DNA from 2 places in the Lactobacillus sp. RTP31084st1_F9_RTP31084_210423 genome. Region 1 is predicted to be linked to the other one. Evidence: riboswitches for the same ligand, from Rfam matches in the RefSeq annotation. Region 1 holds a riboswitch; the other holds the start of a gene.
The links. Region 1 has a riboswitch for magnesium ahead of mgtA (magnesium-translocating P-type ATPase). Riboswitches for the same ligand answer to the same signal wherever they lie in the genome.
Positions count from the first base shown of each region.

Region 2: linked by a shared signal. The riboswitch ahead of AB5359_RS06245 (cation-transporting P-type ATPase) and the one ahead of mgtA (magnesium-translocating P-type ATPase) in region 1 are both predicted to bind magnesium.

Region 1 covers NZ_JBCOVH010000001.1:502,806-506,234, forward strand. Annotated here, with positions in the region: partial or broken gene AB5359_RS02515 (AAA family ATPase) at 1-1,010, shown strand, start outside; M-box (ykoK) riboswitch at 1,114-1,280, shown strand; gene mgtA (magnesium-translocating P-type ATPase) at 1,356-3,429, shown strand, end outside.
Region 2 covers NZ_JBCOVH010000002.1:201,102-204,530, forward strand. Annotated here, with positions in the region: gene trpS (tryptophan--tRNA ligase) at 1-262, shown strand, start outside; gene AB5359_RS06235 (deaminase) at 282-770, shown strand; gene AB5359_RS06240 (TPM domain-containing protein) at 760-1,347, shown strand; M-box (ykoK) riboswitch at 1,405-1,576, shown strand; gene AB5359_RS06245 (cation-transporting P-type ATPase) at 1,647-2,645, shown strand; gene metG (methionine--tRNA ligase) at 2,766-3,429, shown strand, end outside.

The sequences.
Region 1 (3,429 bases):
GCTTGATTTAGGACTAGATTATTTAACTATGGAGCGAGCTGGAAACACTTTATCAACTGGCGAACTTCAGAGAATTCAATTAGCGAGAACACTACGTACAGAAACAACTGGCGTTTTATATGTCTTAGATGAACCGTCGATTGGCTTGCATCCAGCTAACGTTGATGGCTTAATTAAAGTTTTGCGCAAATTAGTTGATCAGGGTAATTCTTTAGTAGTTGTTGATCACAACGTTGATATTATTAAAGCTGCTGATGAGATTATTGAAATTGGTCCAGGTTCAGGTGAACAAGGTGGTCAAATTTTAGATCAAGGCAGTCCTGGGGAAATTAAGAAAGATAAGCAGGCACTAATTGCACCACATTTAAATGGAGAAGCGCATTTAATGGCTAGAAAAGTAAATGACAGGAATTGTTACTTTAGATATTCAATTCTTGCCTGATATGCAGCAAACTTGTCCAACTTGTCATGGCGATCGCTATAATCCTGGAATTCAAAAGATAAAGTGGCATGATATGTCGATTGTAGATGTCTTAAATCTTGATGTTAACGAAGCGATTCCTGTTTTTAAGCGTGTGCCAAAGATTGAACGTGATTTGCAGTTGCTTAAAGAAGTTGGTTTAGATTACCTGCACTTAGGTGAGAGTACGCCAACTTTATCTGGTGGAGAAGCACAGCGTTTAAAATTAGTGACTCACTTAAGTCATAAGCAAGACGATACTTTATTTGTCTTTGATGAACCAACAATTGGTCTGCATCCCCTGGATGTTAAAGTCCTAGTTGAAGTCATGCAAAAATTGCTTGATCAAGGTGCAACTATTATTACGATTACACATGACCTGAATTTAGTTGTTAATGCAGATTATATGCTAGATCTGGGACCACCACGAGGTGGTGAAAATGGTGGTCGTATTGTAGCGCAAGGCCGACCACTAGAATTAATTAAAGATCCGCAAAGGTTAACTGTAGAGTATTTAGCTAATTATCTAAAACAATTTAACTTAGATTAATTATTTGATGTATGGATTTAAAGTAAAAGTAAAGAATTTATAAACATGCTTGAATAATAAAGAATAATTGTTTAATCTATTAACCGTTAATTGAATAAAGAAGCAAATGAACTGTTAGGTGAGACTCCTACGTAAATATACGCTGATGCCCAGCAACATCTAGAGATGCCAACGGGTTAAACAGGAATTGTCGACTTAAGGCTTTTCCCAGTCAGCTAGTTAAAAAATTTCACGTTACGTAGTGTTAAAACTGAACGACGAGTATAAATCGCTAAGTTAAGACCAATGCAGTTTTTGTGTTGGTCTTTTTGTTTGTTTGCCGATTTTTTAGAGGGAGAGATTACTATGTTAAAATTCAACTCTAAAGATCGCGTAGTAACTAATGCGACTTTGGCTAAACAAATTGCTAGACAAGAAAAAAATGAAGTCTTAAAGCAATTGCATACAACAATTAATGGATTAAATCCTGTTCAAGCAAAACAACGCTTGGAGCAAGATGGTTTAAATGAGGTCTCGAATAAAGAACATCATCCAAAATTACATTTTTTAATCGATGCTTTTATGACACCTTTTACTGGTGTGTTGTTATTTTTAGCAGGTTTATCTTTTTTAACTAACTATGTCTTTGTGCCAGCTGATCAAAAAGATCTGAGTACCGTAATTATCATGATTATGATGGTTCTGATTTCAGGAATTACTAGTTTTATTCAAAATGTAAAAACAAGTGATGCGGTTGACTCATTGCTAAACATGGTTTCTGTAACTACAAATGTTAAACGAGCTGGTGAAGATAAGGAATTACCAACTAAAGATGTAGTAGTTGGCGATATTATTAATTTAGCTGCTGGAGATTTAGTGCCAGCAGATATGTATTTGTTAAAGAGTAAAGACTTATTTTGTTCAGCGAGCTCATTAAATGGAGAGTCAAGTCCAGTTGAAAAGATGTCAGATCAGAAGCCAAAAGAAAGTGATAATTACTTAGATTATCCAAATATCCTTTATGAAGGAACAAATATTGTTTCTGGTTCTGGAATGGGCGTCGTTTTTGCTACAGGTGATAAAACCGTTTTTGGAAATTTGGCCCGTACTCTTGCTCAGAATAAAAACAAAGAGACAACTTTTGACATTGGAATTAAAAATGTTTCTAAAATATTACTAATTATGACAGCTGTAATTGCACCACTAGTGTTTTTGATTAATGGTTTAACTAAAGGCGATTGGCTAAATGCATTAATTTTTGCTATTGCAACGGCTGTTGGTTTAACGCCAGAAATGTTGCCAGTTATTGTGACCAGCAATTTAGTTAAGGGGTCTGTTGAAATGGCTAAGCATGAAACCATTGTTAAAAGAATGAATTCAATCCAAAACTTTGGCTCAGCTGATATTCTTTGCACTGATAAGACTGGTACCTTAACACAAGATAAAGTGGTTTTAGAACGACACTATAATTTAAACTTAGAAGAAAAGCCAAAAGTATTAGAGCTTTCATACTTGAATAGTTATTATCAAACAGGGATGAAAGATTTAATTGATAAAGCAGTTATTGATGCTGCTCAAGGAGAGTTAGATACAAAGAAAATTAATCAAAACTACAGAAAGATTGATGAAATACCTTTTGATTTTAAGAGAAGACGTATGAGCGTTGTCGTTATTAACCAGCAACACGAACATATTTTGGTAACTAAAGGTGCTGCTGAAGAAATGCTTGCTTGTTCTAACAGAGTAGAAATAGATGGTGCAATAAGTCCACTTGATGAAGATCAACGTCAGAAAATTTTAACTGAAATTGATGAGATGAATCAGGATGGGTTACGTGTTGTTCTTTTAGGATATAAAAAGAATCCAGCTCCTGTTGGTGAATTTAGCATTGATGATGAGAATGAATTAATCTTAGTTGGATTTTTAGCATTTTTAGATCCACCAAAAGACAGTGCTAAGGCAGCATTGACTGCCTTAAAAGAAGATGGCATTACAGTCAAAATTTTAACTGGAGATAATGAAGCAGTTACGCGAAATGTAGGGAAGCAAGTAGGTTTAAATATTGATCGAGTTTATCAGGGAAAAGACCTTGAAAATAAGACTAATGCTGAATTAAAAGAAATGGTGCAAGCATGCGATGTTTTTGTAAAATTATCTCCACAACAAAAAGCTCAGATTATTGACTTGCTTAGACAAGATGGTCATACCGTAGCTTATATGGGAGATGGAATCAATGATGCTCCTGCAATGAAAGCGGCAGATGTTGCTATCTCAGTTGATACAGCAGTGGACATTGCCAAAAAGTCAGCAGATATAATTTTGCTCCACAAAGATTTAATGATTTTAGAAAAGGGAGTACAAATTGGCCGTCAAGTATTTGGCAATACGATGAAATATATTAAAATTACGCTTTCTTCTAATTTTGGTAATATTTTATCAA
Region 2 (3,429 bases), on a different contig from region 1:
CAAGGATAAAGTGGCTGAACTTAAAGAACAATACCAAAAAGGTGGCCTGGGCGACGTTAAAATTAAGCGCTACTTAAATAAGGTTCTCGAAGAAGAGCTTGGACCAATCAGAGAACGTCGTGAAAAGTTTGCTCAAAATCCAGATGCTGTTTATGAAATGCTACTAGAAGGATCAAAGAAGGCAAATAAAGTTGCTAACCAAACTTTAAAAGAAGTTAGAGAAGCAATTGGTTTAAATTATTTTGACAGATTAAATAAATAATTTAAAGAGGGTAAGAACAATGACAAGAGACAGGATTCCGTGGAAGCAATATTTTATGATGCAGGCTTTAGTTATTGCACAACGTTCTACCTGTGATCGTGCCTTAGTTGGAAGTGTATTAGTTAAAGATGACCGGATGATTGCGACCGGATATAATGGTAGTGTTTCGGGACAGCCTCATTGTGATGATGTTGGTCATTTGATGGTGGATGGGCACTGCGTAAGAACGATTCACTCTGAAATGAATGCCTTAATCCAATGTGCAAAAAATGGTATTTCCACTGAAGGTACTGAAATTTACGTTACTTATTTTCCTTGCTTTAATTGTAGCAAGTGCTTAGTGCAAGCTGGCATTAAGAAAATTAACTATTATTATGATTATCATGATAATCCTTTAGCCTTAAAACTATTGCGTGAAAAAGGCGTAGCAATTGAACAAGTAACACTTGATCATAAATACGTTCAAAGCTTAGCAGACAGGCTAGAGAAGGCTGACAATGAAAAATAAAATTATTGGTTTGGTGTCACTGCTTATTTGTTTATTAACGTTGACTGCTAGCACTAAGTCTTTTGTTAGTGATCCGCAAGGATTATTTGATAATCAGACAAAAGAACTTGTTAATCAGAAAAATGAGAGTTATCAAAAGACTAAAACTAAACCTGAAATTCGCCTTTTAAGCTTAAAAGACAGCAATGATTTAAATCGAATTCAGCCACTAAAGAATCAGATAATTATTGCTGTTGCTCTTCAAAACAAAAAGAAAAATGTTCAAATTATTGTCGGTAAGAATTATCAAGATCCTTTAACTCAAAGTAAATGTGGCAATATTGTTCGTTATGCGGGGAATAAATTAAGAAGCGAAAAGGCAGCAACTTTTAATTCCGGAATTCGATTAGTGTTTAATGCTTGCGCTACTTTGGTTGCCCAAAAAGATAAGCTGTCTTATGATAAAAATTCGCTAACACAAGATGAACTGCAAAAAATAGATCATCCACAGAGTGTAAACTTGGTTTGGGGATTAGTAATTGCAGCTTTAATCAGTTTCGGACTAGTTCTATTTAAGAGTTTTCGAAAAAAGAAGTAGGGACTTGACTAATTCTTAGTTAGCCGTTAAAGTATCAATAGAAATTAAATATTAGAGCAAATAAACTGTTAGGTGAGACTCCTACGTGAACATATGCTGTCGCCCAGCAACATCCAGAGATGCCAACGGGTCAAACAGGGATCGTCGATATAAGGCCCTCCCCAGCCAGCTAGTTATGTTAAATAACCTTACGTCACGTAGTGTTAAAACTGAACGACGAGTATAAAAATCGCTTGGATTTGAGCCGATGCAGTTTTTGCATCGGCCTTTTTGTTTGTTTGCTAGGTTCTTAAGAAAGGATGTTGAAGATGTTCAAAATCAACACTTCCGGCACAAGAAATACTACAGACACCAAGCTGGTGCGCCGGATTGCATGCGAAGATAAGTTTGCGACGCTGCAACGATTAAAAACCTCAATTAGCGGCCTTCAAAGTAAAGATGCGAGGCAACGCTTAGCAAAATACGGATCTAATGAAATAATAATTAAACATGATAAGACAAAACTTCACTATTTGTTAAAGGCTTTTATAACTCCTTTTTCCCTTGTTCTGCTTTTTTTAGCAATTGTAGCAATTTTTTTAAATTCCTCTCAACATACTCTTAACCTAAGTCCAGCAATTTTTGTTTTAGCAATTTTATTTATTTCAGCCATTTTAACTGCTATGCAAAATATTCGTATTAATACTAATATTCAAAATTTGATAAATCGAATTTCTAGAACAACTCAAGTAATGCGTGATTGTGAACCACAGCAACTTTTAACCCGTGATCTAACAATTGGAGATGTGGTACTACTTAAAGCTGGAGATATTGTTCCAGCTGACGTTAAATTACTGAAAAGTAATGATTTAGAGTGCTCATTACTTGGTGAAGAAGACACTGTGAAAAAGAGTGCTACTAATTACACTGGTAAAAATAATAACTTAGATTACGCTAATATTTTATATGCAGGCACAATTATTCTTTCAGGTTCAGGCATTGGCGTTATCTTTGCGACTGGTAAAGAAACTGTTTTTGGAAAGGTAGTTCAAAATCTTTCTAAGATTAATCTAGAGAACCATCTCTTTAATTCTAGTATGAAAAAATTAACCAAAATCTTTTTAACATTAATTCTAGTTATTGTTCCAGTTGTTTTGCTAATTAATGAAATAATGCGTGGTAATTGGGAGAATGCTCTGATTTTTGCTATAGCAATTACTATTGGCATAACGGCTGAAGTAATGCCAACAGCTATTGTAAATAACTTGGTAAAAGCCAATATCGATATGCCTAGGATTCGAGCGACATATGACAATTAATTATCTAAATAATTTATAGGAATTCCGTATTTTATAGAATTCCTTTTTTTAATGTACAAATTAAGTCCTACATGCTATGTTATACTAGCAATTAAAAGACTTATGAGAGGAAGAATAAAGATGGCTGAAAAGAAAACTTTCTATATTACTACACCTATTTATTATCCATCTGGAAAATTAACTATCGGTAATGCTTATACTACGATTGCTGCTGATACAATGACTCGCTACAAAAAATCTCGCGGTTTTGATACCTTCTTTTTAACAGGTACTGATGAACACGGTTTGAAGATTGAACAAAAAGCTGAAGCACAGGGTATTAAACCTCAAGAATTTGTAGACAAGATGGCAGCTTCTTATAAAGAGTTATGGAAGATGTTAGATGTTTCTTACGATCGCCTTATTAGGACAACTGATGAAGACCACGTTAAGGCTGTTCAAAAGATTTTTGAAAAGTTGTTAAAGCAAGGCGATATTTATTTAGGCGAATATACTGGCTGGTATTCAGTTGAAGATGAAGAATACTTTACTGAATCACAACTTGCTGAAGTTTATAAAGATGATAATGGTAATGTTATTGGCGGTAAAGCTCCGTCAGGCCACGAAGTTCGTTTGGTTAAAGAACCTTCATACTTCTTTAGAATGAGTAAATATGCTGATCGTCTTTTACAGTATTATAAGGATCATCCAGACTTTATTTTGCCTCACTCTCGTGAAAAGGAAATGATAAATAACTTTATCAAACCAGGTCTTGAAGATCTTTCAGTAACTCGTACAACAGTTG